2 regions of the Serratia sp. ID 25-353 genome follow, and region 2 is predicted to be linked to the other one. Evidence: predicted binding sites of a transcription regulator. Region 2 holds the regulator's gene; the other holds the start of a gene.
What was found. Region 2 encodes ArgR, which controls arginine synthesis, uptake and breakdown. Its sites were predicted from a motif close to ANTGAATAAAAATACANT; they were not measured.
Positions count from the first base shown of each region.

Region 1: a site for ArgR is predicted at 11,268-11,285, ahead of argC (N-acetyl-gamma-glutamyl-phosphate reductase). Genes of this name have one in related genera too.

Region 1 covers NZ_CM139236.1:4,934,078-4,949,386, reverse strand. The annotation lists gene priA (primosomal protein N') at 1-1,232, opposite strand, end outside; gene rpmE (50S ribosomal protein L31) at 1,432-1,647, shown strand; gene metJ (met regulon transcriptional regulator MetJ) at 1,725-2,042, opposite strand; gene metB (cystathionine gamma-synthase) at 2,347-3,507, shown strand; gene ACYF6X_RS23635 (bifunctional aspartate kinase/homoserine dehydrogenase II) at 3,510-5,945, shown strand; gene metF (methylenetetrahydrofolate reductase) at 6,174-7,070, shown strand; gene ppc (phosphoenolpyruvate carboxylase) at 7,175-9,811, opposite strand; gene argE (acetylornithine deacetylase) at 10,070-11,215, opposite strand; gene argC (N-acetyl-gamma-glutamyl-phosphate reductase) at 11,432-12,436, shown strand; gene argB (acetylglutamate kinase) at 12,457-13,230, shown strand; gene ACYF6X_RS23605 (argininosuccinate synthase) at 13,256-14,476, shown strand; gene argH (argininosuccinate lyase) at 14,669-15,309, shown strand, end outside.
Region 2 covers NZ_CM139236.1:3,799,033-3,814,341, forward strand. The annotation lists gene ACYF6X_RS18345 (DNA-binding protein) at 1-267, opposite strand, end outside; gene ACYF6X_RS18350 (helix-turn-helix domain-containing protein) at 449-709, shown strand; gene mdh (malate dehydrogenase) at 776-1,714, opposite strand; gene argR (transcriptional regulator ArgR) at 2,179-2,649, shown strand; gene yhcN (peroxide/acid stress response protein YhcN) at 3,053-3,316, shown strand; gene yhcN (peroxide/acid stress response protein YhcN) at 3,437-3,700, shown strand; gene mpl (UDP-N-acetylmuramate:L-alanyl-gamma-D-glutamyl-meso-diaminopimelate ligase) at 3,889-5,268, opposite strand; gene fbp (class 1 fructose-bisphosphatase) at 5,438-6,442, shown strand; gene ACYF6X_RS18385 (methyl-accepting chemotaxis protein) at 6,488-8,041, opposite strand; gene ppa (inorganic diphosphatase) at 8,302-8,832, shown strand; gene ACYF6X_RS18395 (gamma-glutamylcyclotransferase family protein) at 8,886-9,233, opposite strand; gene tamB (autotransporter assembly complex protein TamB) at 9,236-13,054, opposite strand; gene tamA (autotransporter assembly complex protein TamA) at 13,051-14,769, opposite strand; gene msrA (peptide-methionine (S)-S-oxide reductase MsrA) at 15,074-15,309, shown strand, end outside.

The sequences.
Region 1 (15,309 bases), 1.1 Mb from region 2:
TGCATGCTCTTCAGCAGCGGCTGCGACAGGCCGACCTTCAGCGGCAGCCCCTTCAGATCGATCAGGTGCTGCGCTGCCGGTTTGGCGTTGCCCGCGCGCTGGGTGAGCTTCAGCTGGCGATATTTGCCCAGTTGCACGTTGTGCAGCGTTTCCAATGCCGGGGTCGCGGAGCCCATCACCATCGGGATGTCCTCTTCCCGGGCGCGGAACACCGCCAGATCGCGGGCGTGATAGCGCCAGCCTTCCTGCTGTTTATAAGAGCTGTCGTGCTCTTCGTCGATGATGATCACGCCCAGCTGACGGAACGGCGTGAACAGCGCCGAACGGGTGCCGATGACGATGGCGGCTTCGCCGCTGCGCGCGCGCAGCCAAACCGCCAGCCGCTCGCTGTCGTTCAGCCCGGAGTGCAGCACGTCTATCGGCGCGTTGAAGCGCTCGCGAAAGCGGGCGATGGTTTGCGGCGTCAGGCCGATTTCCGGCACCAGCACCAGCGCCTGCCGGCCTTTAGCCAGCACGTTCTCCAGCACGCTGAGGTAGACCTCGGTTTTGCCGGAGCCGGTCACCCCGGCCAGCAGCCAGGCGGCGAACTGCTCATCCTCGCTTCTGATCGCCCCGACGGCGGTAGCCTGTTCAGTGTTCAGCCGCAGCCGCTCGCCGAGCACCGCGAAATTGGGGCGCCAGTCGTGCGTATCCGCGACCTGAGCGCGCAGATCGATCAGCCCTTTGGCACGCAGCGCCTGCAGGGCGCTTTCCGTCAGTTCCAGCTGGCTGACCTGATGGCGGTAGACCGGGCGTTGCAGCAGCGCCGCCAGCGCCTGCTGCTGTTTCGGCGCGCGTTTCAGGCTTTCGGGCGGGGTGGCGCGCCCCTCTTCGGTGGCGAACCATTGCCACAGCGGCGCGGCTTCGGCCGGTTTGCCTTGCCGCAGCAGGATCGGTAGCGCGTGAAACAGCACTTCGCCTATGGGGTAGTGATAGTAATCGCTGGCCCAGCGCAGGATGCGCCACAGGCTGGGGGAGAACAGAGACTCGGCGTCGATCACGCTGTCGATCGGTTTGAGCTTGTCCAGCGGCAGTTCGCTGGTGTCGCTGCAGCCGGTGACGATGCCGATCGCATGCTGCCTGCCCCAAGGGACGCCCACGCGCGCGCCGGCCACCGGCTGCATGCCGGGCGGCAGCAGATAGTCGAAGGTGCGGGCGAGGGGGACCGGCAAGGCAACGTGTACGACGGGCATGATCTCATCCAAATTGAAAAAAGTGGGCATCAGTTTACACGGCGCATCGGCAAATGTACGGTTCCGATTGCGCGCCCCGACTAATGCTGTATAATTTGCCGCCTTTGGTATAATTCGATACCAAAATTCTATTATCAACCACGTGTGGTGTCTGGCGAAACAGGGCTGGATAGCGACACGGCCTTAACTGAGGTTTCCCATGAAACAAGGTATCCACCCAAAATACGAAGAAGTTACTGCTAACTGCTCTTGCGGTAACGTGATGAAGATCCGCTCCACCGTGGGCCACGATCTGAACCTGGACGTTTGTGGCGCATGCCACCCGTTCTACACTGGCAAGCAGCGTGACGTTGCTACCGGTGGCCGCGTTGACCGCTTCAACAAGCGTTTCAGCGTACCAGGCGCTAAGAAATAAGATTTCTTATCGTCCGATGAAAAAGGCGCCTTTGGCGCCTTTTTTCGTTTCTGCCGCCGGCGTTCGCCGGGCGGTTCTCAATATTCCCAGGTATCGGGATCGACACCCAGTTCGCGCATCAACACTTTTGCGGCTTCCGGGATTTCATCGCTGCGCTCTTTGCGCAGGTCTTCATCGTTCGGCAGCGGCTGGCCGGTAAAGGCATGCAGAAACGCTTCGCACAGCAGTTCGCTGTTGGTGGCGTGGCGCAGGTTGTTCACCTGGCGACGGGTCCGTTCGTCGGTGAGGATTTTCAGGACCTTCAGCGGAATGGATACCGTGATCTTTTTGACTTGCTCGCTTTTTTTACCGTGTTCAGCGTAAGGGCTGACATACTCGCCGTTCCACTCAGCCATGGGACACCTTAACTTTGTCAGAAAAATTACAAAATTCTAAAAACCGGCCAATTATGCCCGATCTTCACTGTTCTCACTAAATAAATGTCAATTTTACGCGACCAGGGTCACTGAATGCCCCGCCTTGGCCGGACATTGTGGCTTAACATCTTATCGTCATGTCATATCGGCATAATTTTAGCGGGTATTGTGCCATTGCTCAATCTATACGCAGAGAAGTTTAGATGTCCAGATGTATTGACGTCTATCAATCCTGCGATTACTCTTTAGGCCTCATTCACCGAACCGAGAGCCGAGCGAGCCCATGACGCGTAAACCAGCCACGATTGCCGTACGCAGCGGCCTGAACGACGACGAACAGTATGGCTGCGTTGTCCCGCCGATTCATTTGTCCAGCACCTATAACTTTACCGACTTCAACCAACCCCGAGCCCATGATTACTCGCGCCGCGGCAACCCGACGCGCGACGTGGTGCAACGCGCGTTGGCGGAGCTGGAAGGCGGCGCCGGCGCGGTGATGACCGGCAGCGGGATGTCGGCGATCCATCTGGTGACCACCGTGCTGTTGAAGCCGGGCGATCTGCTGGTGGCGCCGCACGACTGTTACGGCGGCAGCTATCGGTTGTTCGACAGCCTGAGCAAGCGTGGCGCCTATCGCGTGCTGTTCGTCGATCAGGGTAATGAAGCCTCCCTGCAGCAGGCGCTGGCGCAAAAGCCGAAGCTGGTGCTGATTGAAAGCCCCAGCAATCCGCTGCTGCGGGTGGTGGACATCGCGGCGATCTGCGCCGCCGCACACGCAGCGGGCGCGTTGACGGTGGTGGACAACACCTTCCTCAGCCCGGCCCTGCAACAGCCGATCGAACTGGGTGCCGATCTGGTGGTCCATTCTTGCACCAAATACCTGAACGGGCATTCGGACGTGGTGGCCGGTGCGGTGATTGCCAAAGATCCCGAGCTGGCGGTCGAATTGGCCTGGTGGGCGAACAATATCGGCGTGACCGGCGGCGCGTTCGACAGCTATCTGCTGCTGCGCGGCATGCGCACGCTGTCGCCACGCATCAAGGCGGCGCAGCAAAACGCCGAAGCGATTGTCGGCTATTTACAGCAGCAACCGCTGGTGAAAAAGCTGTATCATCCCTCCCTGCCGGAAAATCCGGGGCATGAGATCGCCCGCCGGCAGCAGCGCGGCTTCGGCGCGATGCTGAGTTTTGAACTGGACGGCGATGAAGCGGTGCTGCGCCGTTTTCTCTCTGCCCTTGAGCTGTTTACTCTGGCAGAATCGCTGGGCGGCGTAGAAAGCCTGATCTCGCATGCAGCGACCATGACCCACGCCGGCATGGCGGCGGAGGCGCGGGCAGCGGCCGGCATCTCCGAGAGCCTGCTGCGCATTTCCGTGGGTATTGAAGACAGTGAAGATTTGATTGCCGATCTGGAACGCGCGTTCCAGGCGGCGGCAACGAGGTAAGCATGAATGCAATTGCTGTAGCAGGGCCGGTGAGCGGGCGTCAACTGCACAAGTTTGGCGGCAGCAGTCTGGCGGATGTGAAGTGTTATCTGCGTGTGGCCGGGATTATGGCGGAATACAGCCAGCCGGGCGACATGATGGTGGTATCGGCCGCCGGCAGTACCACCAACCAGTTGATCAACTGGCTGAAGCTCAGCCAGAGCGACCGCCTGTCTGCGCACCAGGTGCAGCAGACGTTGCGTCGCTATCACAGCGATCTTATCGGCGGCCTGCTGCCGGCGGAAAGCGCCGAGCCGCTGATCGCCGAGTTCATTCAGGATCTGGAACGTCTGGCGGTGCTGCTGGACGGCAAAGTCGACGAGGTGTGCTATGCCGAAGTGGTCGGGCACGGCGAGATCTGGTCGGCGCGCCTGATGGCGGCAGTGCTCAACCACCTGGATATGCAGGCGGCCTGGCTGGACGCGCGTGATTTCCTGCGCGCCGAGCGCGCCGCGCAGCCACAGGTGGATGAAGGCCGTTCTTATCCGCTGCTGCAGCAATTGTTGGCTCAACATCCGGGCAAACGCCTGGTGGTGACCGGCTTCATTTCGCGTAACGACGCCGGGGAAACCGTGCTGTTGGGGCGTAACGGCAGCGATTACTCTGCCACTCAGGTCGGCGCGTTGGCCGGCGCGGCGCGCGTCACCATCTGGAGCGACGTGGCCGGGGTATACAGCGCCGACCCGCGCAAGGTGAAAGACGCCTGCCTGTTGCCGCTGCTGCGCCTGGACGAAGCCAGCGAGCTGGCGCGCCTGGCGGCGCCGGTGCTGCATACCCGCACCCTGCAGCCGGTCTCCGGCAGCGATATCGATCTTCAGCTGCGCTGCAGCTACCAGCCGGAGCAGGGCTCGACGCGCATCGAGCGCGTATTGGCGTCCGGCACCGGCGCCAAGATTGTCACCAGCCACGATGACGTGTGTCTGATTGAGCTGCACGTCGCCGCTCAGCACGACTTCAAACTGGCGCAGAAAGAGTTGGATCTGGTGCTCAAGCGCGCGCAGATCAAACCGCTGGCGGTGGGCATTCATCCTGACCGCAATCGGGTGCAGCTGTGCTACACCTCCGAGGTGGTCAACAGCGCGCTGGCGACCCTGCAGGCCTCGGCGCTGCCGGGTGAACTGCACCTGCGCGAAGGGTTGGCGCTGGTGGCGATGGTCGGCGCCGGGGTTTGCAAGAACCCGCTGCACAGCCACCGTTTCTATCAGCAGCTGAAAGATCAGCCGGTCGAGTTTATTTGGCAGGCGGAAGATGGCATCAGCCTGGTGGCGGTATTGCGCCAGGGGCCGACCGCGCTGCTGATTCAGGGGCTGCACCAAAGCCTGTTCCGCGCCGAGAAGCGCATCGGTCTGGTGCTGTTCGGCAAGGGCAACATCGGGTCGCGCTGGCTGGAGCTGTTTGCCCGCGAGCAGACCAATATTTCCGCGCGCAGCGGTTTCGAATTTATCCTGGCGGGGGTGGTGGACAGCCGCCGCAGCCTGCTGAACTACGACGGGTTGGATGCCAGCCGCGCATTGGCGTTCTTTGAGGACGAGGCGCAGGCGCTCGACGAAGAGTCGCTGTTCCTGTGGATGCGCGCGCACCCGTTCGACGATCTGGTGGTGCTCGACGTGACCGCCAGCGAAGAGCTGGCCGGGCAGTATCTGGATTTCGCCAGCTACGGTTTCCACGTGATCGGCGCCAACAAGCTGGCGGGTGCCTCATGCAGCGATACCTATCGCCAAATTCGCGACGCCTTCGCCAAAACCGGCCGCCACTGGCTGTATAACGCCACCGTTGGCGCCGGCCTGCCGGTCAACCATACGGTGCGCGATCTGCGCGACAGCGGCGACAGCATTTTGGCGATCAGCGGCATCTTCTCCGGCACGCTTTCCTGGCTGTTCTTGCAGTATGACGGCACGGTGCCTTTCACCGAGCTGGTGGATCAGGCCTGGCAGCAGGGGCTGACCGAACCGGATCCGCGGGTTGATCTCTCCGGTCAGGACGTGATGCGCAAGCTGGTGATCCTGGCACGCGAGGCGGGCTACGACATCGAACCGAACCAGGTGCGGGTCGAGTCGCTGGTGCCGGCGGGCTGCGAGCAGGGTTCCGTCGATCAGTTCTTCGAGAACGGCGAGGCGCTGAACCAGCAGATGCAGCAGCGCTTTGAGGCCGCCAGCGAAATGGGCCTGGTGCTGCGTCACGTGGCGCGTTTCGACGCCAACGGCAAGGCGCGGGTCGGCGTGGAGGCGGTGCGTCCTGAGCATCCGCTGGCCTCGCTGCTGCCGTGCGACAATGTGTTCGCCATCGAAAGCCGCTGGTATCGCGATAATCCGCTGGTGATCCGCGGGCCGGGCGCCGGCCGCGACGTGACCGCCGGCGCGATCCAGTCAGACCTTAACCGGTTGGCGCAGCTGCTTTAATCCTCTGCGGGCGCGGGTTCACCGCGCCCCTTTGCTTTTACTGCCATACTTATCCCTGTCGCCGTCATGAAATTCCCTCGTTGAGCGGGTGAGGATTAATCATCTTATTCCCCTCATTTTCCTGTTGACTCTTTAGCCAACATGCGGCATTTTCTATCTAGACGTCTAAACGTATAGACGCTCATCAAGATGAAATAAAAACAGTGATCGATAAGAGGTGAGCAGGGTATGAGTTTTTTCCACGCAAACCAGCGGGAAGCGCTGAATCAGAGTCTGGCGGAGTTGAACGGCCAGATTAACGTATCATTCGAGTTCTTCCCGCCGCGCACCAGCGAGATGGAGGAGACCCTGTGGCAGTCGATCGATCGTCTGAGCATCCTCAAACCCAAATTCGTTTCCGTCACCTACGGTGCCAACTCCGGCGAGCGCGATCGCACCCACAGCATCATCAAGGGGATCAAGGAACGCACCGGCCTGGAGGCGGCGCCGCACCTGACCTGCATCGACGCCAGCCCGGCGCAGCTGCGCGACATCGCGACCGATTACTGGAACAGCGGCATCCGCCATATCGTGGCGCTGCGTGGCGATCTGCCGCCGGGCGGCGGCAAGCCGGAAATGTACGCGACCGATCTGGTGGCGCTGCTGAAAGACGTGGGCGACTTCGACATTTCCGTCGCCGCCTACCCGGAAGTGCACCCGGAGGCGAAGAGCGCCCAGGCCGATTTAATCAACCTGAAGCGCAAGATCGACGCCGGCGCCAGCCGCGCCATCACCCAGTTCTTCTTTGACGTCGAGAGCTACCTGCGTTTTCGCGACCGCTGCGTCGCCGCCGGTATCGACGTGGAAATCGTGCCGGGCATTCTGCCGGTGTCCAACTTCAAGCAGCTGCAGCGTTTCGCCACCATGACCAACGTGCGGGTGCCAAGCTGGATGACCAGCATGTTCGAAGGGCTGGACGACGATGCGGAGACCCGCAAAATGGTCGGCGCCAACATCGCCATGGACATGGTGAAGATCCTCAGCCGCGAAGGGGTGAAAGATTTCCACTTCTATACGCTGAACCGTGCGGAGATGAGCTACGCGATCTGCCACACGCTGGGCGTGCGCCCGGTGGCCGCCGCCTGACAGGCCTGTTCTGTTGAAAAAGGGCGCCGCTTTACCGCGGCGCCCTTTTTTTGTGGGGAAACATAAAAAAACGGCCCCGATAAACGGGGCCGCGATTAGGCTCACTAGCCGGTGTTGCGCATCCCGGCGGCGACGCCGGCGATGGTGACCATCAGCGCTTGCTCAACGCGGGCGTCCGGCTGATCCTGCTGGCGTGAACGGTGCAGCAGCTCGGCCTGCAAGACGTTCAGCGGGTCGGTATAAACGTTGCGCAGCGCGATGGATTCGGCGATCCACGGCAGGTCTTCCATCAGGTGGGCATCGTTGGCGATGGTCAGCACCACCTTGATGTCGCTTTCCAGCTGATCGCGCAGCTGTTGGCCCAGCGGCCACAACGATTTATCCACCAGGCGCTGATCGTAGTATTCCGCCAGCCACAGGTCGGCCTTGGCGAACACCATTTCCAGCATGGCGATGCGGGTGGAGAAGAACGGCCAGTCGCGACACATCGCCTCCAGTTCCGCCTGCTTACCGGCTTTCACCGCTTCCTGCAATCCGGCACCGGCGCCGAGCCAGGCCGGCAGCATCAGGCGGTTCTGCGTCCAGGCGAAGATCCACGGAATGGCGCGCAGGCTCTCCACGCCGCCGTTCGGCTTGCGTTTGGCCGGGCGTGAGCCCAGCGGCAGTTTACCCAGCTCCAGCTCCGGCGTGGCCGCGCGGAAGTAAGGCACGAAGTCCGGGTTTTCACGCACGTAGCCGCGATACATCCGGCAGGAAGTCTCGGACAGGTCGTCCATCAACGCCCGCCATTCTTTCTTCGGTTCCGGCGGCGGCAGCAGGTTGGCCTCGAGGATCGCGCCGGCATACAGCGCCAGGCTGCTGATGGTGACCTCCGGCAGGCCGAATTTGAAGCGAATCATCTCACCCTGTTCGGTGACGCGCAGGCCGCCCTTCAGGCTGCCCGGCGGCTGCGACAGCAGCGCCGCATGCGCCGGTGCGCCGCCGCGGCCGATGGAGCCGCCTCGGCCGTGGAACAGCGTCAGCGCCACGCCGGCCTTTTCGCAGGTTTTGATCAACGCGTCCTGCGCACGGTACTGCGCCCAGGAGGCGGCCATCACGCCGGCGTCTTTCGCCGAGTCGGAGTAGCCGATCATTACCATCTGTTTGCCTTGAATAAATCCGCGATACCAGTCGATGTTCAGCAACTGGGTCATCACGTCGTCGGCGTTGTTCAGATCGTCGAGGGTTTCGAACAGCGGGGCGACCGGCAGCGCGAACGGGCAGCCGGCCTCTTTCAGCAGCAGGTGCACCGCCAGCACGTCGGAAGGCGTGCGCGCCATCGAAATCACGTAGGCGGCGATCGAGCCCTGCGGCGCTTCGGCGATCACCCGGCAGGTTTCCAGCACTTCCTGCGTATCGGCGCTCGGTTGCCATTTCAGCGGCACCAGCGGGCGTTTGGAGTTCAGTTCGCGGATCAGGAACGCCTGTTTATCGGCTTCCGACCAGCTTTCATAGTCGCCCAGCCCCAGATAACGGGTCAGCTCGGCGATGGCTTCGGTATGGCGGGTGCTCTCCTGGCGCACGTCGATGCGCACCAGCGGCACACCGAAGCAGCGCACGCGGCGCAGGGTATCCAGCAGTTGACCGTTGGCGATGATGCCCATGCCGCAGGCCTGCAGCGACTGGTAGCAGGCATACAGCGGCTCCCACAGCTGCTCGTTGTTCACCAGCAGGTCGTGCGGTTTCAGTACGCGCTCGCCTTTCAGGCGGCCTTCCAGATAGGCCTGGGAGCTCATCAGCTGGCTGCGCAGCTGCTTCATGATTTCGCGGTACGGTTCCTGAACTTCGTCACCGCCGGCGCGGGCGCGCAGCTCCGGGGTGCATTCGGTCATCGACAGCTCGGAGACCAGCACCTGAATATCGCGGGTGAACAGGTCGCAGGCTTTCCAGCGGCTGAGCAGCAGCACATGGCGGGTAATTTCGGCGGTCACGTTCGGGTTGCCGTCGCGGTCGCCGCCCATCCAGGAGGTGAAGCGCACCGGCACCGCTTCCGCCGGCAGGCTGTAATCGATGGAGTTTTCCAGCTGTTCGTTGAACTCGCGCAGGAACGCCGGCACGCCTTCCCACAGGCTGTTTTCCACCACCGCGAAGCCCCATTTGGCTTCGTCAATCGGGGAGGGGCGATGTTTGCGAATTTCATCGGTGTGCCACGACTGGGCCACCAGTTGGCGCAGGCGGCGCATGATCTTGTTGCGCTCGTAGTCGGCCAGATCGTTGTGATCGAGCTGGCTGAGGCAGGTGTTGACCTCCACCAGCTTGTGGATCAGGGTGCGGCGGGTGATCTCCGTCGGGTGTGCCGTCAGCACCAGCTCGATGGAGAGTTGCGACACCGCGTGCTGCAACTCTTTGTCGCTGAGCTTTTTGTCTTTGAGACGGCTGAACAGCTGAGCCAGCGCTTCCGGGTTGCTGGCGGCCTCGCCGTTGGGCGAAATGCTGTGGTACTGCTCGGCGACGTTGGTCAGGTTGAGGAACTGGCTGAAGGCGCGCGCCACCGGCAGCAGCTCGTCGTTGGACAGGTTCTGCAGGGTGGAGAGCAGCTCCTGGCGATGCGCTTCGTTGCCGGCGCGTGAGGATTTGGAAAGCTTACGGATGGTCTCAACGCGATCGAGAATATGCTCGCCCAGCGCTTCTTTGATGGTATCGCCGAGCAATTTGCCGAGCATACTGACATTACTGCGCATTGCCGAATATTGTTCGTTCATATAACCCCTGACCCAGTTCTGTATGATTTTTATCTTGTAAATAAATTTCACGCGTCAGGCGCAGACCGCCTGCCTGATCACATCGCGTTCCTGTCCAATCGTCAATTGACACTATTTTTAGCAAAAAAACATCAAAATCGGCGCTTTTTCTGAAATTTAATTACGCCGCGTCGGTTATCAGCGTGGCTTATTTCGCCGGTTTCTACTTATTTTGAGGTAGGGAAAAGCATAAAGCATTTCCCCTGTTAAATGTCGGGTTTATTGCCGGCAAAAGTGATTGACCAGCTGGCCCAACAGTTTGCGCGTCGGTTCGATAAAGGCGGTGTCGATGTATTCGTCCGGCTGGTGGGCCTGATCGATGGAGCCGGGGCCGAGCACCAACGTCGGGCAAACCTGCTGCACGAACGGCGCTTCGGTGCAGTAGTTGACCACCTGCGTGCGGGTGCCCAGCAGTTCCTCGATCACCGCCACCATGCGGTGGTCGGTCGGGCATTCGTAACCCGGCACCGACGCGTGCAGCTCTTCGATGGTCAGGCGGCCCGGCCAGCGTTGGCTCACCGGCTCCAATGCCTGATGCATCAGCTCGTTGATGTTGTCGAGCGTCATGCCGGGCAGCGGACGGATATCCAGGTGCAGCTCGCAGCAGGCACAGATGCGGTTGGCCGCGTCGCCGCCGCTGATATGGCCAAAGTTCATGGTGGGATAAGGCACGGCGAACGCCGGATTGTTGTAGCGTTCCTGCAGGGTTTTACGCAGCTCCATCAGGCGGCCGATGGAGTCGTGCATCAGATCGATGGCGTTGACGCCGCGCGCCGGATCACTGGAATGGCCGGACTGGCCGACGATGCGAATGGCGTTGGCCATGTGGCCCTTGTGCGCGCGCACCGGCTGCAGCGAGGTCGGTTCGCCGATGATGGCGAAATCCGGACGAATGGCGGTGGAGGCGGCGAAATAACGCGCGCCGGCCATCGTCGTTTCTTCATCTGCGGTAGCCAGAATGTACAGTGGCTTGGTCAGTTTGCTCGCGTCGATGTCGCGCACCGCATCCAGAATAAAGGCGAAGAAGCCTTTCATGTCGGCGGTGCCCAGGCCGTAGAGCTTGTTGTCGTGCTCGGTCAGGGTGAAGGGATCGCGCGTCCAGCGGCCTTCGTCGTAAGGCACCGTGTCGGTATGGCCGGCCAGCAGCAGGCCGCCGCTGCCTTCGCCGATGCTGGCCAGCAGGTTGAATTTGTGGCGCGATTCCGGCACCGGCTGTACGTCGACGCGAAAGCCCAGGTCGGCAAACCATCCGGCCAGCAAGTTGATTAACGCCTCATTGCTCTGATCGAGGCCGGCATCGGTGGCGCTGATTGACGGAGTGGCGATCAACGCCCGGTACAGCTCAATAAATGGAGGTAATTTCATCTTCACTGTTGACAGCCTTTGGTTAGGATAGTATCAATATTCATGCATTTATTTTGAATAAAAATACAGTAAGCCGGTGCATAAGGGAACCCGATACCCAGATGTTTATAAAAGCATCAACGCCTGGCTCCGTGGGTGAACGGCGCATCAACGCTGGCTAGCCCTGTTACCTGGGTCGCAAGCGACCGCACGTCAGTTTAGAAGGTGAAAGGCCACATGTTGAATACGCTGATCGTTGGTGCCAGCGGTTACGCCGGAGCGGAGCTCACGGCTTACCTGAATCGCCACCCACACATGAACATAACCGCTTTAGCGGTTTCAGCGCAAAGTGCAGATGCAGGAAAGTTGCTTTCCGATCTCCATCCCCAGTTGAAAGGCATCGTCGATCTGCCGCTGCAGCCGTTGATCGACGTTGCCAAGGCGGCGCAGGGCATCGACGTGGTGTTCCTCGCCACCGCCCATGAAGTCAGCCACGATATCGCACCGGCCTTTCTGGCGGCGGGCTGCGTGGTGTTCGATCTGTCGGGCGCCTTCCGCGTGCAGGACGCCGGTTTTTATAGCCAGTACTACGGTTTCGAACATCAGCATGGCGCCCTGCTGGAGCAGGCGGTATACGGCCTGGCGGAATGGCAGAGCGACAAGATTAAACAGGCGCAGCTGATTGCCGTGCCGGGGTGTTACCCGACGGCGGCGCAGCTGGCGCTGAAACCGTTGATCGAAAAACAGCTGCTGAACCTCGACCAGTGGCCGGTGATTAACGCCACCAGCGGCGTCAGCGGCGCCGGGCGCAAGGCCAGCATGACCACTAGCTTCTGCGAAGTGAGCCTGCAGCCGTACGGTATTTTCACTCATCGGCACCAGCCGGAGATCGCCGCGCACCTGGGCGTGCCGGTCATCTTTACGCCGCACCTGGGCAATTTCCCGCGCGGCATCCTTGAAACCATCACCTGCCGCCTGAAGGCCGGCGTGACCGCGCAGGACGTCGCCGCCGCCTATCATGCCGCCTATGACGACAAGCCGCTGGTGCGGTTGTACGACCAGGGCGTGCCGGCGCTGAAAGCGGTGGTGGGGCTGCCGTTCTGCGACATCGGTTTTGCGGTGCAGGGCGAGCATCTGATCGCCGTAGCGGTGGAAGACAACCTGCTGAAAGGCGCGGCGGCGCAGGCGGTGCAATGCCTGAATATCCGTTTCGGCTTCCCGGAAACCCAGTCACTCCTTTAAACCAGCGTGAGTAAACAGCAATGAACCCGTTAATTATCAAGTTAGGTGGCGTGTTATTAGACAGTGAAGAAGCGCTGGAGCGTCTGTTTACCGCGCTGGACAGCTACCGGCAGCAGCATCAGCGTCCGCTGGTGATCGTGCACGGCGGCGGCTGCGTGGTGGACGAACTGATGAAGCAGCTCGCTTTGCCGGTGGTGAAAAAGAACGGCCTGCGGGTCACGCCGGCCGATCAGATCGACATCATCACCGGCGCGCTGGCCGGCACCGCCAACAAAACGCTGCTGGCGTGGGCGATTAAACACCAAATCAACGCCGTCGGCCTGAGCCTGGCGGATGGCGGCAGCGCGGTCGTGACCCCTCTCGATCCGGCATTGGGCCACGTCGGCAACGCGCAGCCCGGTTCGCCCGCGCTGCTCAATACCCTGCTGAGCGCTGGCTACCTGCCGGTTGTCAGCTCCATCGGCATCACTGCCGAAGGGCAGTTAATGAACGTGAACGCCGATCAGGCGGCGACGGCGCTGGCGGCGACGCTGGGGGCGGATCTGATCCTGCTGTCGGACGTCAGCGGCATCCTCGACGGCAAGGGGCAACGCATTGCGGAAATGACGGCGCAAAAAGCGGAACAACTGATCGCGCAAGGCATCATCACCGATGGTATGGTGGTGAAGGTGAATGCGGCGCTCGACGCGGCCCGCACCCTCGGCCGCCCGGTGGATATCGCCAGCTGGCGCCATGCCGATCAGCTTTCTGCTTTGTTTAACGGCGTGTCGATTGGCACCCGGATCCTCGCTTAATTTTAGAATTAGAAAGGAATAGATCATGCAAAACCAAGGCATCAAAAAAATCGTTCTGGCGTACTCCGGCGGCCTGGATACCTCGGCCATCATTCCATGGCTGAAAGAGAACTACGGCGGCTGTGAAGTGGTGGCGTTCGTGGCGGACATCGGTCAGGAGCGCAGCGATCTGGAAGGCGTGGAGCAAAAAGCCCTGCAGTCCGGTGCCTCTGAATGTCACGTGGTCGATCTGCGTGAAGAATTTATCCGCGATTACGTTTATCCGGTGCTGCAGACCGGCGCCCTGTACGAAGGCAGCTACCTGCTGGGCACGTCGATGGCGCGGCCGATCATCGCCAAGGCGCAGGTCGAGCTGGCGCTGAAAGTGGGCGCCGACGCGCTGTGCCACGGTGCGACCGGCAAAGGCAACGACCAGGTGCGTTTCGAGACCACCTACACCGCGCTGGCGCCGCAGCTGAAAGTGGTGGCGCCGTGGCGTGAGTGGAACCTGCGTTCCCGTGAAGCGCTGCTGGATTACCTGAAAGAGCGCAACATCCCGACCACCGCATCGTTGGAGAAGATCTACAGCCGCGATGAAAACGCCTGGCACATCTCGACCGAAGGCGGCGTGCTGGAAAGCCCGTGGAATGCGCCGAACAAAGATTGCTGGGTGTGGACCGTCGATCCGCAGGAAGCGCCGGATCAGCCTGAGCAGGTGACCGTCACCGTTGAGAAAGGCCGCGTTGTGGCGGTTAACGGTAAAGCGCTGTCGCCGTACCAGTGCCTGGAAACCCTGAACGCGCTGGGCGCCAAGCACGGCGTCGGCCGTATCGACATCGTGGAAAACCGCCTGGTGGGCATCAAATCCCGCGGCTGCTATGAAACCCCGGGGGGCACCATCATGGTGGCGGCGCTGCGCGCCGTCGAGCAGCTGGTGCTGGACCGCGACAGCTTCAAATGGCGCGAGCAGCTGGGCCTGGAGATGTCTTATGTGGTGTACGACGGCCGCTGGTTTGCGCCGCTACGCCGCTCGCTGCAGGCTTCCGCCGAAGCGCTGGCTGAAGAGGTGAACGGCGAAGTCGTGCTGCAGCTGTACAAAGGCCAGGTGACGGCGACCCAGAAGAAATCGGCCAACAGCCTGTACTCCGAAGAATTCGCCACCTTCGGCGAAGATGAAGTTTACGATCACAGCCACGCGGGCGGCTTTATCCGTCTGTTCTCTCTGTCTTCACGCATCCGCGCGTTGAACGAGAAAAAGAATAAATAATCGATTGGCGTGACTCTGCAAGGGCGCAGCATGCTGCGCCTTTTCGTATAAAATTCATACCCTAAATAATTCGAGTTGCAGGAAGGCGGCAAGGGCGAGAGTCCCGATGAGCTTACATCGGTAAGTGATTCGGGTGAGCGCTCGCAGCCAACACACCTGCGGCTCGAAGTATGACGGGGACAGGAGTAAGATATGGCACTTTGGGGCGGACGGTTCACTCAGGCGGCGGATCAGCGGTTCAAGCAACTTAACGATTCGCTGCGGTTCGATTATCGCCTGGCGGAGCAGGATATCGAGGGCTCGGTGGCCTGGTCTAAGGCGCTGGTGACCGTTAACGTGTTGACGGCAACGGAGCAACAGCAGCTGGAACAGGCGCTGGATGCGCTACTGGCGGAAGTTCAGGCCGATCCTTTGGCGATCGTCCAAAGCGATGCGGAAGACATCCACAGCTGGGTAGAGCAGCAACTGATCGAGAAAGTCGGCGATTTGGGCAAGAAGCTGCACACCGGCCGCAGCCGCAACGATCAGGTCGCGACCGATCTGAAGCTGTGGTGCAAACAGCAGATCGGCGATCTGCATCAGGCAATCGTCCAGCTGCAGCAGGCACTGGTGGAAACCGCCGAAGCCAACCAGGATGCGGTGATGCCGGGGTATACCCACCTGCAACGCGCGCAGCCGGTGACTTTCGCGCACTGGTGCCTGGCCTATGTCGAGATGCTGGCGCGCGATGAGAGCCGTCTGCAGGATACCCTGAAACGGCTGGACGTCAGCCCGCTGGGCAGCGGCGCGCTGGCCGGCACCGCTTATCCTATCGATCGCGAGCAGCTGGCCGG
Region 2 (15,309 bases):
CGTCAAATGGTAGTAATACTCGATCCAGACCGCCAACGGTTCCTGGCGTTCTACGTCATATGCCGCCCCGTCTTCCTTCAGCACCAGCAGGTTACGCACACCTGAAGGCAGGCTGTCGATATGGTACTCCAACGCTTTTCCCTGCACGCCTTTACGCCTGCGGCTGACCCAGCCTTCGCGCCGGGCCATCAGATTGATTCCCTGTGGTGAGGAGGGTAATCCTGCGATGCCTGTCAGTTCCTTGGCGGCAAACCACTCGTTTTTCATAGCCATCATCTCTGGGCAATAGTGGGCAACGTCATTTTTTGGAAATTACTCGGGTATTTTTTAGGAAATTTAATGGTATTCTGGTTTCCTAATGAGCGTTTCACGTTGTTCAAGCACTTAACCTTGACCCGTTAGTTATACCACTAACGCAACTTTGGCTAATCAGAAAAGGAATGTAAACATGAATTCAAGGAACCCAGATTGGCACCCGGCAGATATCATCGCGGCGCTACGCAAGCAGGGCACCACGCTGGCGGCAGTGTCGCGCAAGGCCGGATTGAGCTCATCGACGCTGGCCAACGCGCTATCGCGCCCGTGGCCGAAGGGGGAATGGCTGATCGCCGAAGCGATAGGCATCCACCCTTCGGAAATCTGGCCAAGCCGCTATTACGATCCGCACAACGATTGCCTCCTGGATCGTAAGGCACGCATAAAATCGTGAACGCGGAGCAAAAAAAACCGCCGGAACAGCGTCCGGCGGCGTTTATCGGCTGACTATCGGCAACGATCAGTTATTGATGAACTTCTCGCCCAGCTCGATATCTTTGTGCAGCACGTCCAGCATCTCGTTAAGCGCTTTCTGCTCGAAGGCGCTTAAGGTGCCGATATCTTTGCGTTCTTCAACGCCGTTCTTGCCAAGCACCAGCGGCTGCGCGAAGAAGCGAGCGTATTTACCGTCGCCTTCAACGTACGCGCATTCCACCACGCCTTTCTCGCCCTGCAGCGCACGCACCAGAGACAGACCGAAACGGGCGGCCGCCTGGCCCATGGACAGCGTTGCAGACCCGCCGCCGGCTTTGGCTTCCACCACTTCGGTGCCGGCGTTCTGAATGCGTTTGGTCAGATCCACCACTTCCTGATCGGTGAAGCTCACACCAGGGATCTGCGACAGCAGAGGCAGGATGGTCACGCCAGAGTGGCCGCCGATGACCGGCACGTTCAGCTCTTCCGGCTGCTTGCCTTTCAGCTCGGCCACGAAGGTGTTGGAACGGATGATATCCAGCGAAGTCACGCCGAACAGTTTGTTCTTGTCGTAAACGCCGGCTTTTTTCAGCACTTCCGCCGCGATGGCGACCGTGGTGTTAACCGGGTTGGTGATGATGCCGATGCAGGCTTTCGGGCAGGTTTTCGCCACTTGCTCAATCAGGTTACGCACGATGCCGGCGTTAACGTTGAACAGATCAGAGCGATCCATGCCTGGCTTACGGGCCACGCCGGCGGAAATCAGCACCACGTCCGCACCATGCAGAGCCGGGGTCGCGTCTTCGCCGCTGAAGCCTTTGATTTTAACTGCGGTTGGGATGTGGCTTAAGTCGACGGCAACGCCTGGGGTAACAGGGGCAATGTCGTAGAGAGAGAGTTCAGAACCTGAAGGAAGCTGGGTTTTGAGTAGAAGGGCGAGGGCCTGGCCGATACCGCCAGCAGCACCGAGAACTGCAACTTTCATCCTATACTCCTTTATTATCTTAAATATATAAAGCGCCGTGAATGTGTTGGTAACGGACCTTAAGTTATTACACCTTTAAAAACAATAAATTAGCCAATTCTTGCCTGCAGGTGTAATAAAACGGCCGCTGTCGCGCCCATTTTAGATTAAATCGCTTACGCATGAAGGGCATAGCGCACACTAATCAAAAATAGTGCGAGGTTATTCACGAGCAAGTTAACCGGCCGTTACATTACACCCTTACGCAACATCAGAACAACATCATTTTAATAACATTTTATTTACCACCGCAGGCCGATTTTCCGTCGCCAAAAGGGCATATTCATCGCGGCCGGATTTTGTTAAAATGGCGCCCTTTCCTCGCCGCCCGGTCATGTTTATTTTCTTTGGGTCGGCCTTTGTTGCATAAAAATTCATCTATATGCATAATCATGACTTCCACTATCAACATTCCACGGTGCAAAATGCGTAATCCCGCAAAACAGGAAGATCTGATCAAGACGTTCAAAGCGTTATTGAAAGAAGAAAAATTCAGTTCTCAAGGCGAGATCGTTTTGGCGCTGCAAGAAGAAGGCTTCGAAAACATTAACCAATCCAAAGTATCGCGCATGCTGACCAAGTTCGGCGCGGTACGTACGCGCAATGCCAAAATGGAAATGGTGTATTGCCTTCCTGCCGAACTCGGCGTGCCGACCACTACCAGCCCATTGAAGAATCTGGTGCTGGACGTCGACCATAACGACGCCGTCGTGGTGATCCACACCAGCCCAGGCGCCGCACAGCTGATCGCCCGCCTGCTCGACTCATTGGGTAAATCCCAGGGCATCCTCGGCACGATTGCCGGCGACGATACGATTTTCGTCACCCCGTCCAACGGCTTTACCGCTCAGAAACTGCATGAAGCTATTCTGGGCGTATTCGAGCAAGAGCTGTGAAACCTGGCGCTAACAAAGTACGGCTGTAGCCCGCACTTTGTTAGCGCTTCTTTAACCTTCGCCTTACCTTTCCTACCCGCCACCGCGTTTAACACTGCTTTTTTATCCCTCAGGAACACATTTCCATGACATCTCCATGTAACCAGCAGTACCCACTGTGATCTTCCGCACTTTTGGTCAAAAGCACTTACCTCATTGAAATTACATAAATTTAACATCAAAAGATCGTTTTATGAGCGTTTTTTATTCCTTGTGGTTATAAAAAATAAGGATCATGAGGTTAAAGTTTCACTAGCAACTGTTAGCGAACTATTAATTTTTCACGTTACTAGCTGTATACTCATTTCCGTGAACTGAATCACAGTTCGTTGGAACTGATAAAAGAATACGATGAGGTGAGATGATGAAAATTAAAACTACCGTTGCAACCCTGAGCGTTCTGTCCATGCTTTCATTTGGTGCATTCGCAGCACAATCTGTTGACGCAACTCAGGCCGCAAAACTGCAGCCGGCCGGTGTGATCACCGTGAGCGGCGTCGCCGCTGCGCCTTCTGACATTCGTCAGGCGCTGTCCGACAAAGCTGACGCCAAAGGGGCGACCGCTTACCGCGTGATCGAAGCCCGCAATGAAGGCAACTTCCACGCAACCGCTGAAATCTACAAATAAGTACCGGCATTACCCGGCAACGGGCAATACATCTCTGGAATCAAACGCTGTCGTAACGGCCTTCAAGAATAAAAATCGCTGCCAAGCCCTTCCAGGCTGTTATGACCAAGGATCGCTACCATGAACATGAAAACTACTCTTGCTGCATTCGGCCTGCTGTCTGTCATCGCCTTCGGCGCGTCTGCCGCCCAGCTGGTGACTAACGATCAGACCGCCAACCTGCAATCTATCGGCACCATTACCGTCAGCGGCATCGACGGCGCGCCGACCGACATTCGCCAGGCGTTGTCGGAGAAAGCCGACGCTAAAGGCGCGACCGCCTACCGCGTGATCGAAGCGCGTAACGAAGGCAACTACCACGCCACCGCCGAGATTTACAAATAACAACTCTGGGAACGGCTTTGCAGAGCTGATTACCCTCGTCACTGCCACTGCCGAGTTCTGACGCAAACGCCGATTTCCCAGAGACCCTCTCGTCGTCCTATCCGACGAACCCCGTTGCCCTCGCTCGCGAGGGCTTTTTTATGGGCGAAAAAAAGGCCGCGAACGCGGCCCTTGATGTGGTTGAGCGATCAGTAGGTGACTTTCGGTTCCTGCTTTTTCGCCAGCGCGTCCAGCAGACGATCGTGAATACCGCCGAAACCGCCGTTGCTCATCACCAGAATGTGATCGCCCGGCTGTGCGGTTTTCACCACCATGTCCACCAACGTGTCGAGATCCGCGCTCCAGTGCGCCGGCTGCACGCAGGCATCCGCCACTTCCGCCACCTGCCACGGAATGTGGTGCGGCTGGAACAGGAACACTTCGTCGGCACGGCCGAGCGAAGGCGCCAGATCGTTTTTGCTGATGCCCATTTTCATGGTGTTGGAGCGCGGTTCCAGCACCGCCAGAATGCGCGCCGTGCCGCCGACCTTGCCGCGCAGCGCGGCCAGGGTAGCGAGGATCGCCGTCGGGTGGTGCGCGAAGTCGTCGTAAACCGTGACGCCGTTGGCTTCGCCACGCAGCTCCAGGCGGCGGCGGGCATTGATGAAATCGCCCAACGCGCGGCAGGCGTCCGCCGGCTGTACGCCGACATGACGGGTGGCGGCGATGGCCATCAGGCCGTTATGCATGTTGTGCTCGCCCACCAGCGCCCAGTTCACTTCACCGACCTGTTCGCCGTCGAGGAACACCGCGTAATGACTGGCGTCCGGCGTCAGCTTCTGCGCGCGCCAGGTACCCTCTTCCCCCACCAGCTCCTGCTCGCTCCAGCAGCCCATCGCCATCACCTGCTTCAGGTGGCTGTCGTTGTCCGGCAGGATGATCTTGCCTTTGCCCGGCACCAGGCGCACCAGGTGGTGGAACTGTTTCTGGATGGCTTTCAGATCGTCGAAGATATCGGCGTGGTCGAACTCCAGGTTGTTCATGATCAGCGTGCGCGGGCTGTAGTGCACGAACTTGGAACGCTTGTCGAAGAACGCGCAGTCATACTCGTCGGCCTCGATCACGAAGAACGGGCTGCCGCCGAGGCGGGCCGAAACGTCGAAGTTGCCCGGCACGCCGCCGATGACGAAGCCGGGCTGGTAACCGCAGGCCTCGAGGATCCAGGTCGCCATGCCGGCGGTGGTGGTTTTGCCGTGGGTGCCGGCGACCGCCAGTACCCAGCGATCGCGCAACACGGCGTCGTGCAGCCACTGCGGGCCGGAAACGTAAGGGATACCACGCTCCAGCACCGCCTCCACGCACGGGTTACCGCGCGTCATGGCATTGCCGATAATCACCAGATCCGGTGCCGGATCCAGCTGGGCTGGATCATAACCCTGAATAAGATCGATCCCCTGGTTCTCCAGCAGCGTGCTCATCGGCGGATAGACGTTGGCGTCCGAACCGGTGACGTCATGCCCCAGTGAACGCGCCAGCATCGCCAGCCCGCCCATAAAGGTGCCACAGATCCCAAGAATGTGAATGCGCATAGGTTTCTCATGTGAGTGCATCGAATGTCGGCATATTCTAACGCTCAGAATCGTCCAGAAGAAATGGATTTGCCTATGAATAGCGCGCATCTTTGGGCTACACTGCACGCGAAAACGTTGGCGGTTTGTTAACAGGCCGCTATCCATCCGTAGATTCAGGGATTGTGTCATGAAAACGTTAGGCGAATTTATCGTCGAGAAACAGCACGACTTCTCTCACGCCACCGGCGAGCTGACCGCGTTACTTTCTGCAATTAAACTGGGCGCCAAAATCATCCACCGCGACATCAACAAGGCCGGCCTGGTTGATATTCTGGGAACCAGCGGGGTGTCCAACGTACAGGGCGAAGTTCAGATGAAACTGGACCTGTACGCGAACGAAAAACTGAAAGCGGCGTTGAAAGCGCGTGGTGAAGTTGCGGGTATCGCTTCAGAAGAAGAAGATGAAATCGTGATATTCGACGGCGAGCGAGCTGAAAATGCCAAGTATGTCGTTTTGATGGATCCGTTGGACGGTTCGTCCAACATCGATGTCAACGTCTCGGTCGGTACGATTTTCTCTATCTACCGTCGCATCACGCCGGTCGGCACGCCGGTGACCGAAGAAGACTTCCTGCAGCCGGGCAGCGCCCAGGTCGCAGCGGGTTATGTGGTTTACGGTTCGTCCACCATGCTGGTGTACACCACCGGTTACGGCGTCCACGCCTTTACTTACGACCCGTCTCTGGGCGTATTCTGCCTCTCCCACGAGAAAGTGCGCTTCCCGGCGAGCGGCAACATGTATTCCATCAACGAAGGCAACTACATCAAGTTCCCTCTCGGCGTGAAGAAATACATCAAGTACTGCCAGGAGCAGGATGAAGCGACGCAGCGCCCTTACACCTCGCGCTACATCGGTTCCCTGGTGGCGGACTTCCACCGCAACCTGCTGAAAGGCGGCATCTACATCTACCCAAGCACCGCCAGCCACCCGCAAGGCAAGCTGCGCCTGCTGTACGAATGCAACCCGATGGCGTTCCTGGCCGAACAGGCCGGCGGTAAGGCCAGCGACGGCAAAAACCGCATTCTGGACATCACGCCGGTGAAACTGCACCAGCGCGCACCATTCTTCGTCGGCACCAAGTCGATGGTAGAAGACGCGGAACGCTTCATCGCCGAAAACCCGGACGAGTAACGCATTTCTGGCAAGGGTTCGGCGCCGCGCCGAACCCTTATCGCCTTACAGCTTGAACGCCGCCATGCTCTGCGCCAGCAGCTGAGCCTGATCTTCCAGCGAGCGCGTCGCCGCCGCCGACTCTTCCACCAGCGCCGCATTCTGCTGCGCCACCTGATCCATCTGCGCCACCGCCAGGTTCACCTGTTCGATACCGCTGCTTTGTTCGCGCGTCGCTGCCGAGATCTCACGCATCAACGCCGTCACCCGGCCTACTTCGCCGGTAATGCCGCTCATGGTCTGCGCCGCCGATTCCACCATCTGCTCGCCTTCCTGCACCCGGTTTTGCGACGCTTCGATCAACCCTTTGATCTCTTTCGCCGACTGGGCGCTGCGCTGCGCCAGGCTGCGCACTTCGCCAGCCACCACCGCGAAACCGCGGCCCTGTTCGCCGGCCCGCGCCGCTTCTACCGCCGCGTTCAGCGCCAGGATATTGGTTTGGAAGGCGATGCCGTCCATCACGCTGATGATGTCGGCGATGCGGCGCGAACTGTCGGTGATCGCCTGCATCTTGCTCATCACCTGGCTGACCACGTCGCTGCCCTGGTTGGCGATATCAGACACGCTCAGCGCCAGCTGATTGGCCTGCTCGCAGTTCTCGGCGTTCATTTTCACCGTCGAAGTCAGCTGTTCCATGCTGGCGGCGGTTTCTTCCAGCGAAGCGGCCGATTCTTCGGTGCGCTGCGCCAGATGCAGGTTGCCGGCCGCCAGTTCGCGTGAACCGGTGTCGATCTGGCTGCTGGCGTCGCGCACTTTGCTGACCGAACTGGCCAGCGCCTGCTGCATGCGCTGCATCGCTCGCACCAGGCGGCCCATCTCGGTATCGCCCTCGCCGCGGATCTCATGGGTCAGATCGCCGCCGGCGATGTGTTCCAGCTGCGCGATGGATTCGTCCAGCGGACGCAGAATGATCACCCGCAGCGCGAACCAGGCCAGCACCGCCAGCAGCACGCTGAGCAGGCCCGCCACCACGATCAACGAGATCTTGGTGTTGGCGTTGCTTTCCGCGTCATACACCTGCTGCGCGCCGAGCTTCATGGCAAAGCTGCGGAAATCGCTGAGATCCTTTTCAAACGCGATGCTCAACGCGGAGATGCGCGTCTCCTGAATGTGATAATACTCATCAATCTTGCCGGCTTTGATGGCGGCGGCCATCGGCTTCACGCCCTGCTCCAGATAGGCGTGATAGCTGTTTTGCAGACGATTGGAGAGTTCGCGGCCGCGATCGGTCACGGTGCCGACGCCGACAAAGCGCGCCATTTCCTTGTTCGACTGTTCGAGGTAACCGTAGATGCGGCCCACGGTGGCATCGGACACATCAGTCTGGCCTATCTCCCGTTGGCGCACCGCCAGCGAGGCGGCGGTTCGGGCGCGCAGCGTCAGGTTGGAGCTGTTGGCCAGCGAGCCCAGCTCTTCGCCGAGGATCTGGTTCAAGGTATGGATCGAGCGCGATCCTTCGTTAATCGCGTTGACGCCAATAACGCTGACCATGATCAGCAGCATGGTCATCAGGCTCAGCAGGGCGATCAGCCCAGCCTTCACCGTAATCTTTTTTAGCATGAGTTCTTCCCGGCTTCAGAATAGTGAGATCAGACGTAGTAGGGGTGGCAAAACGCGGAGCCAGCTTTGCTGGCTCATTATTGTTTGTTGAAGTTATCGGCAGGCGGAGGCAAAACTTCATGCCGCGGCGGGATTAATCTGGAAATTCTCCGTGCGCCGGCACGCTGGGTTTTCAACGATGAAAAGGGCAGGAAATCGCAAAAGAGTCCGCTATAATAGCCGCCACTCCATTTCTGGTTTGATGATTAAAGGAAACCGACATGAGCTTGAATCTGGTCCCTGCTGGCAAAGACCTGCCGGAAGACATCTACGTAGTAATCGAAATCCCGGCCAACGCCGATCCAATCAAATACGAAATCGACAAAGAAACCGGCGCGCTGTTCGTTGACCGTTTCATGTCCACCGCGATGTTCTACCCGTGCAACTACGGCTACATCAACCACACCCTGTCTCTGGACGGCGACCCGGTTGACGTGCTGGTTCCAACCCCATACCCGCTGCAGCCGGGCTCCGTGATCCGCTGCCGTCCGGTTGGCGTGCTGAAAATGACCGACGAAGCCGGTGAAGACGCCAAGCTGGTTGCGGTACCGCACAGCAAGCTGACCAAAGAGTACGATCACGTGAAAGACGTGAACGACCTGCCGGAACTGCTGAAAGCCCAGATCGCTCACTTCTTCGAGCACTACAAAGATCTGGAAAAAGGCAAATGGGTGAAAGTGGAAGGCTGGGCAGACGCTGCCGCGGCTAAAGCGGAAATCATCGCCTCCTTCGAACGCGCCGCCAAGAAGTAATTTCGCCGCCGTCCGATGAAAAAACACCGCTCATTGAGCGGTGTTTTTTTTTCTTACTGTTCTTCGAGGCGTTTCAGCCAGTCACCGCTGGTAATTCGCGGGTAACCATCCACGCTGTGTTTATACAGGTAGATCCACGCACTCCCATAAGGCGTCTGAATCAGCTCGCGCTTATAGTCCTTGGTGTTGCTTTTCAGTTCGTCCAGCTCTGCCAGAATCGATGAGTTAATACGATACACCTCGCAATGTATCGTGCCCTCTCCAGGGATCGCCGCCGGGTAATGGCCCAGGTTATAAATCTGGTAGCCTTCGAGCTCGTGCTCGCCGAGCCATTGGGCGTTGGTCATCCAATGGCTGTTTCCCTGTTTGCGCCGTAAACTGCCGTAGACAATTATTCGCATCGCTAAAACTCAAACTGATAGAGCAAATCTAATGCCTGGTCGAGACCAGACACCGCTTCAAGATACAACTTAGGCATCAGGCGATAACGCAACGTCAGCGTGGCCAGCGAGTCGAAAATGCCCACCCCATATTTTACTTGTAAGCCTGGGAGGACATAGCCGCTCACGACAACCTGGGAATTGTCGCCAACCCCTTGGGTGTCCAGAGCCAAATTACTCACGCCGAATGCCTCGCCGATTTTACCCACAAGTTGACCACTTTGTGCAACCCCCATGCCGATTAACATCGACGTCATGGCGTTGCCGTCGGCGCCGGAGCTGCTCAAGCCCTGACCGCGCAGCAGATAAGACAAGGCTTCCTGCTGCGATTTGGCCGGATCGGAGAACACTTCCAGCTTCGGTGCATCCGCCAGGCCGGTCACGCGCACGCCGGCGGTCACATCATCCTCGGTAGATTCCGGGTTGCGGATCGCTTCGATATTGAGCAGCGGCTGATCCGGCGGGCCGGAGAACATCAGTTGCCCTTTACGCACGATCAAATCCTGACCATAAGCATGGAAGCGACCGGAAGGGATGTCAATCTGGCCATTGAGGCCCAACCCTTTCTTGTCCTGCACCACTTTCAAATCGCCCTTCAGCCGGGCTTTCAAGCCGAAGGCATCCAGCCGCACGTCGTTACCGACGTGGATCATCAGGTTGCTGTTGATCGGGATCGAGGCGGTCTTCGGTTGAATCGGCTTGAGTTGGTCGTCCAGCATCACCTCATCGGAAGAAACGCCCACCGCGCTTTCCGGCAGCTCCTGCACCGTGATGCGCGCCCAGGGAATGTCGACCTTGCCGTTGAGCGAGAACAGCTGCGGCGTGGCTTCAAACACCAGATCCGGCGACACATCGATGCGGATCATCGGCGGCACCGTCACCCGCAGCTTGTCGCCTTTGGCGGCAATCCGCGCACGCCAGGCGTTGATGTCACGCCAGTCGGCGTCGCCCGCCAAATTCAGCTGGCCGCGCGTGGTGCTGAGCAACCCTTCCAGCGTCGAGGTCATGCCGTTGAAATTTACCGCCAGCCGCGCGTCGGTCATGTCGAACGGCATCCAGTGCCCCTGCACCTTCGCCCGATCCAACGCCAGGCGCCCGAACACCAGCGGCTTCTGCGCGCTGCCGCCCAGGCGCAGGTTGGCGTTCAGCATGCCCGCCGCGCTTTCGCCCTTCATCAGCGCCGGGTTGATCAGCGCCAGCGAGATATTGGTGATATTGACGTTGCCGCTAATGGTGCGCCGCACCTGCGGATCCGCCACCTGGATATTGCCGTCGAACTGGCCGTTGTTGGTCAGCTTGATCCGCCAGTCGGCCTGCGCGCGGCCGTTGTTCAGGCCGGCGTTGAGGGTCAGCGTATCGAAGGCGATCGGCAGCGCGTTGCCCTGCACCTGCTGCACCACCTTGACGCCGTTGCCGGCCAGCGTGACTTTCGCCTCCGGCAGCGCGCCGCCCGGCTTCCAGCTGACGTCGGCCCGGCCGGTGAACACGCCGCTCAGAGCGGTTTCCGGGCCGAGGAACGGCTTGATCATCGCCAGGTCGAACCGGTTGAGCACCACGCTGGCCTGGCCGCTCTGGCCGGCTTCAATGGTCTTAGGCACACACAGCTCGGCGTTCGGGTTCTGCCAACAGTGCGGCCCGACGCTGATTTTCTGCTCGGTGTTCAGGTAGTCCAGCGCGATGGCGCGCGTCAGGCGCCATTCCCCGACCGGCGTATCGAAGCGGGTGTTGTTCAGATTGCCGCGCCAACGCTGCTGCTGACGATCGAAACTGCCCTGCAACGCTAACTGGCCGGAGACCGGCTTGCCGTCAATCTTCAGCTGCAGCTGGTGCTGCTTCTCGCTGCCTTTGGCGTCGAGGGTCAGCAAGCTGACCTCCAGCGCGTCCTGCTTCAGCTGTTCGACGCGTACCGCCAACTGCCCCTGGATCTGATCCGTGGAGCGCACGTCGCCGTCTATTTTCACGCGGTTAATGCGCAGCGCCTGCCACTGCAAGCCGGAAGCGGTCAAATCCGCCAGCAGTTGCGGCGCCTGCAGATTGCCGCGCAGCTTCAGCAGCCCTTTGGCGGTGCCGCCCAGGCCCGGCAGCGCGCCATCCAGACGCGGCGCGTCGATGTTGGCGTCCAGGTTCCAGCTCTTCTCGTCCAATTGCCCTTTGACGTTCAGTTGGTTACGCCCCAGCGCCAGATCGATGCCGGGGATTTTCCACTGCCCGGCGGCGTTGCCGCTCAGCGTACCGCGCGCCGTGACCTTGTTCTGCTTCACGTTGCCGTCCAGCTGCAGCACCGGCACCTGCAGCTGCCAGCTGCCGCCGTGCAAACTGCCGCGCGTGGTGATCTTGCCGTCGAGTTTCGCCGGCCATTCCGGCCACTGCTTGGCGGTATTGATGCCGCTCAGCGTCAATTGCGAGGTCCAGCTGATGGCTTTGCTCCAGTCCACCAGCGCGGTGAGATCGGTATTGCCCTGCAGCGCCGCCAGCCGCAGTCGCTCCAGCTTGAACTGCTCGACGTTGCCTTTGCCGTCCAGCGTCAGCACCGCCGGCGGCAGATCCTGGCCTTTCAGATTGGCACGCGTCGACAGCGCATAGTCGGTCGCCTTGCCGTTAAAGCGCAGGCGGAAATCGTTGACCTGGTACTGCGCCTCACCGCTCAGCGGCCATTTCAGCTGTTTGCTCTGCAGCGTCAGCGCCAGCGGCAGGCCGGCTTCGGCCAGCCGGGTTTGCACATCAAGCTGGGCGCCGACCGGGCCGGACAGGTTCAGCGCGACCTTCAGCTCGTCGCGCAGTCCGCCGCCGATGTTCAGCTTCACCTTCTCGCCCTTCAGCGGCTCAATGTTCAGCGCGCTATTGGCGGTCAGGGCCACCGGCCAGCCGCCGGTCAGGGTCGCCTGCCCCTGCACCGACAGCGTGCCCTGCGGCGACTTCACGTCGAAGTTGTCCAGCTGGATATGTTGATCCTGCGTGCTGGCCTGCAACAACAGGCTCGTGATCAGCACGTCGGTATCGCCGGTCAAGCGCAGCTGCTCGCCGCGGATCTCTTTCACGGTGATATCCAGCGGCAGCCGAATGTCCGGCAGATCCGGCAACAGCGGTTTGGCAAACAGCTCCTTCAGCGTTTCGCCCAGCGGCTTCTCTTCCGACTGCGGTGCCGGCTTCGCCGCGTCGGTAACCTGTTCGCCGACCTTTTTCGCCACCTCGGCCGCCGGCTGCATCGCTTCCGGCAACGGGTTTTGCGGCGTTTTCGGCAATGCGATCAGCAGCGAGCCGATCTTGGTCGGCATCAGCGTCAGCGCGCGCTCTTGCCACTGCGCGCCGGTGCGGAACTCGGCCAGCGAGATGGCGGTGTCGTCGACGGTGACCTTGACGTTGTTCAGCGCCAACAGGCGCAGGGTGATCGGATAAGGGGTGCTGAGATTGGTGGTCGGCTCACTGCTCTCCTCCACCGGCGCGGAGGGTGCCATCTCTTTGGTGTTCACCGCCACGTCCACATCCTGGGCGGTCAAGGCGTTGACGCACAGCGAGCTGCGCTTAAAGCAGGACAGGTCAAGGGACAGATGGAACTGCCCGGCGTTGACCGTCACGCCCGGCATCTGATACTTCACGCCCTTCAGCGTCAAATCGCGCCAGCCGCCGCTGACGCCGGCGATCTCCAGCCCCGGCACCCAGCGCGCCGCGCCGTTGATGACCATATGCAAACCGGTGGTGGTACCCACCAGGAAGGCCAGACCGCCGATCAGCAACAGCAGAACGACCAGAAATCCGAGACAAATCTTTTTAACCAGGCTCATAGTTCAGGCCCCAAACCGATGTAGAACTGCATCCCGTGGGTGTCCTTGTCCCCCACGGGCGCGGCGATATCCAGCTTCACCGGCCCCACCGGCGACTGCCAGCGCACGCCTACGCCGGCGCCGGTCTTGAAGTTGCTCTTCTTGATATCGTTCACCGCTTCACCGGAGTCGACGAACATCGCCCCCCACCACTTGCCGGTCACGTTGTATTGGTACTCCAGCGATCCGGTCAGCATCTTGGAGGCGCCGGTCAGCTTGCCGTCGTCATCGCGCGGCGAAATGTCTTTGTACTTGTAGCCGCGAATGCTGCGGTCACCGCCGGCGAAGAAGCGCAGATCCGGCGGCACCTTGTCGAAGTCGTTGGTTTCGATCCAGCCCACCTGCCCGCGCGCCACGAAACGGTGCTTGTCGGCCAGGGTACGGATCCAGACGTTTTGCGCCTGCATCAGCGCGAAGTCCACGCCGGAACCCCAGGTGGTGTCGGACACGTCGATAGAGTAGCGCTGGCTGTCGCCCCAGGTCGGCATCAGGCCGCCGCGCGAGCGGGTGCGGTTGAAGCTGACGCCGGGGTACAGCAGCATGGTGGTGTTGCTGACGTTACCCTGGGTAAAGTTATCCCAGCGCCAGGTCAGGTTGATCGCCCGCTGCCAGCCGCTGGAAAGATCCCAGTTGCGCGAGGCCACAACTTTGGAGGTGACGGATTTAGTGTCGTTAAGATTGACGTTCTTGAGGCCGCCCTGCAGCAGGTAATACTGCTCCAGCGGGTTCTTCAGCAGCGGGATCTTGTAAGTCAGATCCAGCTGCTGCTCCGGCGCCGACACGCTGGCGCTGGTTTCCAGGCTATGCCCGCGATCGTTGAGCCAGGGCTTTTTCCAGGTGCCTTTCACCCGCGGGCCGACGTCGGTGGAGTAACCGATACCGGTTTCGACGGTGTTGCGCGTGCGCGGCGTCACCAGCGCGTCCAACGGCAAAATCTTGTTCTCTTTGGCATCGTTGAAATCAGGGGACACCACCACCGAGTTGAACCAGTTGGTGGCGGACAAACGGCGGTTCAGCTCGGCCAAATCCTCCGAACTGTAGTAATCCCCCTGATGAAAGGGCACCAGATTTTGCAGATAGTCTTCGCGGATTTGCGAACCGGTGAATTTCACCTTGCCGAAGCGGTAACGTTCGCCGCTGTTGAAATCGATATCCCAAAATGCCTTGTGCAAATCTTCGGCCACGCCGAGCTGGCTTTTGGTCATGTCGGCATCGAAATAGCCTTTGCGCAGCGCCAGGCCGGTGAGAGAGCCTTTGAAACTGTCATACTTGCCGTGGTTGAGGATCTCGCCGATGGTCGGCCGGTCCTTCTTTACCAGCGCCAGGTAGTCCTCATCGGTCTTCGCGCCGCCTTCCAGCACGATGTTGGCGCCGGCGATACGCACCGGTTCGCCCGGATTGACCTTGGCATGCAGCACCGGGCGCGACATCCCCGGCCGATCGTCCAGCGTAAATTCGATGGTCGGCTGGTAATAACCGAGCGCGCGCAGCCCCTGGCGCACCGCCTCATCCACCCGTGCGCGGAAGCGACCGTCGGTGCCGACCTCTTCAGGCGTGATCGACGACAGGCGCACCCGAACGTTTTTTTCCAACTCTCCGCTTAACCCTTCCACCTGCAACCGCACGTTCGCCGCGTAGGCTGCAGGTGCCGCAAGCAACACAGCTATCAAGCACATGACCGGGTACTTTGGCACGTGTTCTCCTTATTGATTTTACTTTCCTGTTATGGTGTTCGCTCCGGGGCCAGGGCAGACTCCGCGCTATCATGACGGCAGCCCTCTTCAGCCTTGTTCCGGACGCCGCCCGCCGCACTTTGCCACCGCCGCGCAACAGGCGAATTCTTCACTTTTGGCGCTCAAAATACTGCGTTAAGCTTATACAAAATCCAACTTGCCACTTATTGTGGGCAAAGACGCGGTGAGATACAACCGAACCGCCGCCATGTAGGGTCAATTCTTACTGTGACAACAGGAGTCAACCGTGGTGCCATTTTTTGATAAATCACAAACCGTCGATAAGGCAAGCGCGCTGCCAGGCCGCACCACGCCAATGCCTGTCGCAACGCTCAACGTGGTCACCGAACACTCGATGACCCAGGTGCCGGCAGGCATGGAGGTGGCGATCTTCGCCATGGGCTGTTTCTGGGGCGTCGAGCGCCTGTTCTGGCAGCAGCCGGGCGTCTACAGCACCGCCGCCGGCTACAGCGGCGGCTATAC